One region of the Bhargavaea ullalensis genome, then DNA from elsewhere that is predicted to be linked to it. Evidence: a T-box and tRNA genes for the amino acid it is inferred to sense, from the RefSeq annotation. Region 1 holds a T-box; the other holds one or more tRNA genes.
What was found. The T-box of region 1 lies ahead of serS (serine--tRNA ligase). A T-box ahead of a tRNA ligase gene usually reads a tRNA of that ligase, here a tRNA-Ser.
Positions count from the first base shown of each region.

Region 2: it has a tRNA-Ser gene. The T-box ahead of serS (serine--tRNA ligase) is inferred to sense a tRNA for this amino acid. The anticodon was not compared.

Region 1 is NZ_JBHLWY010000027.1:5,937-8,160, forward strand. Features, by position in the region: gene pdxS (pyridoxal 5'-phosphate synthase lyase subunit PdxS) at 1-509, shown strand, start outside; T-box leader at 596-808, shown strand; gene serS (serine--tRNA ligase) at 874-2,157, shown strand.
Region 2 is NZ_JBHLWY010000040.1:32-2,255, reverse strand. Features, by position in the region: gene ACFFIY_RS09430 (TraR/DksA C4-type zinc finger protein) at 1-62, shown strand, start outside; tRNA gene ACFFIY_RS09425 (tRNA-Glu) at 106-177, opposite strand; tRNA gene ACFFIY_RS09420 (tRNA-Ser) at 182-272, opposite strand; tRNA gene ACFFIY_RS09415 (tRNA-Asn) at 275-349, opposite strand; tRNA gene ACFFIY_RS09410 (tRNA-Ile) at 353-429, opposite strand; tRNA gene ACFFIY_RS09405 (tRNA-Gly) at 436-509, opposite strand; tRNA gene ACFFIY_RS09400 (tRNA-Phe) at 515-590, opposite strand; tRNA gene ACFFIY_RS09395 (tRNA-Asp) at 616-691, opposite strand; tRNA gene ACFFIY_RS09390 (tRNA-Met) at 694-768, opposite strand; tRNA gene ACFFIY_RS09385 (tRNA-Ser) at 840-932, opposite strand; tRNA gene ACFFIY_RS09380 (tRNA-Ile) at 950-1,026, opposite strand; tRNA gene ACFFIY_RS09375 (tRNA-Met) at 1,034-1,107, opposite strand; tRNA gene ACFFIY_RS09370 (tRNA-Ala) at 1,128-1,203, opposite strand; tRNA gene ACFFIY_RS09365 (tRNA-Pro) at 1,209-1,285, opposite strand; tRNA gene ACFFIY_RS09360 (tRNA-Arg) at 1,289-1,365, opposite strand; tRNA gene ACFFIY_RS09355 (tRNA-Leu) at 1,389-1,477, opposite strand; tRNA gene ACFFIY_RS09350 (tRNA-Gly) at 1,488-1,562, opposite strand; tRNA gene ACFFIY_RS09345 (tRNA-Leu) at 1,566-1,653, opposite strand; tRNA gene ACFFIY_RS09340 (tRNA-Lys) at 1,675-1,750, opposite strand; tRNA gene ACFFIY_RS09335 (tRNA-Thr) at 1,759-1,834, opposite strand; tRNA gene ACFFIY_RS09330 (tRNA-Val) at 1,842-1,917, opposite strand; rRNA gene rrf (5S ribosomal RNA) at 1,950-2,065, opposite strand.

The DNA of each region.
Region 1 (2,224 bases):
TCTGCGGTGCGCGCGATCTCGGGGAAGCGGCCCGACGACTCGGCGAAGGTGCCCGGATGCTCCGCACGAAAGGCGAGCCGGGCACGGGGAATATCGTGGAAGCCGTCCGTCATCTCCGCAAAGTGAATGCGCAGGTGAACCGGGTGGTCAATATGAGCGAAGATGAACTGATGGTGGAGGCACGGGACCTGCAGGCGCCTTACGAAATCTTGCTCGCAATCCGGGAAAAAGGCCGGCTTCCGGTCACGAACTACGCAGCGGGCGGCGTGGCGACGCCGGCGGACGCGGCGCTCATGATGGAACTCGGATCGGACGGCGTGTTTGTCGGTTCGGGGATCTTCAAGTCGGACAATCCCGAGAAGTTTGCAAAGGCGATCGTCCAGGCAACCCGTAATTACAAAGACTATGCCCTGATCGGCGAACTGTCGAAGGACATCGGCACCCCGATGAAAGGCCTGGAAATTGCGGCGCTGGCCGAGGAAGAGCGCATGAGCGGACGCGGCTGGTAATCGGTTCGGCCGGGTCGGATGCAGCCGGAAACAGGCGCAGCTTGCCAATTTCCTTCCGGTGTAGTACAGTGTTGTTAATTTCAAAGTCAGAGTCGATGAGGGGAAGCAGTAGCGGAGCCATTCTTTGCAGAGAGCCGGCGGCAGGTGCGAGCCGGCAAGAATGTCCGTGAATCCGTCCCTGAGCAGCCGGGCTGAACCGAACAGTAGGCCCGGCCGGCGGATGGACCGTTATTCCATGAAAGCGGGCTGCCTTTGCAGCCAATTCGGGTGGCAACGCGGGAAAAGCTCTCGTCCCTTTTTCGGGGACGGGGGCTTTTTGTCTGTCTGCCCCTCACCGGATCCGACAAACAAGGAGGAACTGAACATGCTGGATATCAAATATGTCCGGGCTCATTTTGACGAGGTGAAAGAGAAGCTGGCGAAGCGGGGAGAGGATCTGTCCGATTTTGACCGGTTCGGGGAGCTTGACGTCCGCCGCCGAGAACTCATTGCCCGTGTCGAGGAACTGAAGGCGGAACGCAATGCGGCATCCCAGCAAATTGCCGAGATGAAGCGCAACAAGGAAAATGCGGATGAGGCCATCGCGAAAATGCGCGAAGTCGGCGACAAGATCAAAGAACTCGACACCGAACTGCACGAAGTCGAAGAGAACCTGGATTACGTGATGATGCGCGTGCCGAACATCCCTCATGAAAGCGTGCCGGTGGGCGACAGTGAAGAGGACAACGTCGAAATCCGCAAGTGGGGGGATGTGCCTGAGTTCAGTTTTGAGGCAAAACCCCACTGGGAAATCGGAACCGATCTCGGCATCCTGGATTTTGAGCGGGCCGCGAAGACGACCGGCAGCCGGTTTGTCTTTTACCGGGGTGCGGGTGCCCGGCTTGAACGGGCGCTGGCCGCGTTCATGCTCGATCTCCACACGGATGAGCACGGCTACGAGGAAATGCTTCCGCCGTTTCTCGTCAACCGGACGAGCCTGACCGGGACCGGACAGCTCCCTAAGTTTGAGGAAGATGCATTCCTGATCGAGGAGGAGGACTACTTCCTCATCCCGACGGCGGAAGTGCCGGTGACGAACTTCCACCGAGATGAAATCCTGGACGGGGCCGGCCTGCCCGAGTCTTATGCGGCGTACAGCGCCTGCTTCCGCTCCGAGGCGGGTTCCGCCGGGCGGGACACCCGCGGACTCATCCGCCAGCACCAGTTCAACAAAGTCGAACTCGTGCATTTTGTGAAGCCGGAGGAATCGTACGAAATGCTCGAGAAGCTGACCGGCCATGCCGAGAAAGTGCTCCAGCTGCTCGGACTCCCTTACCGAGTCTTGAAGATGTGCACCGCCGATCTCGGATTCACGGCCGCGAAGAAGTACGACATCGAAGTGTGGATCCCGACACAGGGCGTCTACCGGGAAATCTCTTCCTGCTCGAATTTTGAAGATTTCCAGGCACGCCGCGCGAACATCCGCTTTCGCCGCGAACAGGGGGCAAAGCCGGAGTACGTCCATACACTGAACGGCAGCGGCCTCGCGATCGGCCGCACCGTCGCCGCCCTGCTTGAGAACTATCAGCAGGAAGACGGCTCTGTCCTCATTCCGGAAGCTCTGCGTCCTTACATGGGCAACAAGGAACGGATCGTGCCTGCGAAGTGACATCTGAATGAGTGCCGAAAGCCCGCTGCCTGATAAAGGCGGCGGGCTTTCATGGATTCATTTTGAT
Region 2 (2,224 bases), on a different contig from region 1:
AATCCCCGATGGGCGACATTCCCTATCATGAGCGGGACAGCTATACAGGAGAAAAAGAATAAAAAAAGAGCAGCCTCCTGAAAAGGAAAGCTGCTCTTTTTGTGATGACCCCTACGGGATTCGAACCCGTGTTACCGCCGTGAAAGGGCGGTGTCTTAACCGCTTGACCAAGGGGCCGGAATGGCGGAGAAGGAGGGATTTGAACCCTCGCGCCGGTTACCCGACCTACGCCCTTAGCAGGGGCGCCTCTTCGGCCTCTTGAGTACTTCTCCAATGGCTCCGCAGGTAAGACTCGAACTTACGACCGATCGGTTAACAGCCGATTGCTCTACCACTGAGCTACTGCGGAAAATGGTGGGCCTAAGTGGACTCGAACCACCGACCTCACGCTTATCAGGCGTGCGCTCTAACCGGCTGAGCTATAGGCCCACTCTCTGGAGCGGATGAAGGGAATCGAACCCTCGACTTCAGCTTGGGAAGCTGAGGTTTTACCACTAAACTACATCCGCGTCAATGGTGGCTTGGGACGGAATCGAACCGCCGACACAAGGATTTTCAGTCCTTTGCTCTACCGACTGAGCTACCAAGCCAGCAACAAGAATTATGTATAAAAAATGGCGGTCCCGACGGGAATCGAACCCGCGATCTCCTGCGTGACAGGCAGGCATGTTAACCGCTACACCACGGGACCATTGGTTGCGGAGGCAGGATTTGAACCTGCGACCTTCGGGTTATGAGCCCGACGAGCTGCCACTGCTCCACTCCGCGATAATAAAATGATGGCTGATCAGGTATCCCCTGACGGAAAAGTGCTCCCCTTGACTGAAGAGGCATGAAAATGGCGGAGGAAGAGGGATTCGAACCCCCGCGCGGTGTGACCCGCCTCTCGGTTTTCAAGACCGACCCCTTCAGCCAGACTTGGGTATTCCTCCGTGCATCAACCAGTGAATGGTGGACCTTGCAGGACTCGAACCTGCGACCGGACGGTTATGAGCCGTCTGCTCTAACCAACTGAGCTAAAGGTCCTTTGAAATGGCGGCGGAGGGGATCGAACCCCCGACCTTACGGGTATGAACCGTACGCTCTAGCCAGCTGAGCTACACCGCCACAGTAGTATGTATATGAAATGGTGGAGCCTAGCGGGATCGAACCGCTGACCTCCTGCGTGCAAAGCAGGCGCTCTCCCAGCTGAGCTAAGGCCCCATAGGTGGTCGGGAAAACAGGATTCGAACCTGCGACCCCTTGGTCCCAAACCAAGTGCTCTACCAAGCTGAGCTATTTCCCGAAATGGCGCGCCCGGCAGAAGTCGAATCCACAACCTTCTGATCCGTAGTCAGACGCTCTATCCAATTGAGCTACGGGCGCATTATTAAATTGAATCATACAACTGGTGCCGAGGACCGGTTTCGAACCGGTACGGTAGTCACCTACCGCAGGATTTTAAGTCCTGTGCGTCTGCCAGTTCCGCCACCCCGGCGGAATAAATATGGAGCGGAAGACGGGATTCGAACCCGCGACCCCCACCTTGGCAAGGTGGTATTCTACCACTGAACTACTTCCGCATATGGTGCGGGTGAAGGGACTTGAACCCCCACGTCCGGTAAAGGACACTAGAACCTGAATCTAGCGCGTCTGCCATTCCGCCACACCCGCATGTGTGGATTTGCATATAAATGGTGAGCCATGCAGGGCTCGAACCTGCGACCCTCTGATTAAAAGTCAGATGCTCTACCAACTGAGCTAATGGCTCGTATTTTGTGGTGCCGGCCAGAGGACTTGAACCCCCAACCTACTGATTACGATTCAGTTGCTCTACCAATTGAGCTAGGCCGGCAAAATAATGGTGGAGGATGACGGGTTCGAACCGCCGACCCTCTGCTTGTAAGGCAGATGCTCTCCCAGCTGAGCTAATCCTCCATATTAAGTATGTATCATCAATCAAGTGATCGGCCCGGCAACGTCCTACTCTTGCAGGGGGAAGCCCCCAACTACCATCGGCGCTGAAGAGCTTAACTTCCGTGTTCGGGATGGGAACGGGTGTGACCTCTTCGCCATCATCGCCAGACCTGATTCACTTTGAAAGGACAAGTACTATTATACCAATCCTGCACGGTTTGGCAAGTACTTTTTTTGTTCTTTCAAAACCGGATAAAACAGACATTGAACCAAGCTTCTGCCGAACCTTGCTTATGTTGTCCGGCCTCGGCGGCCAGCCGCTCGGGTC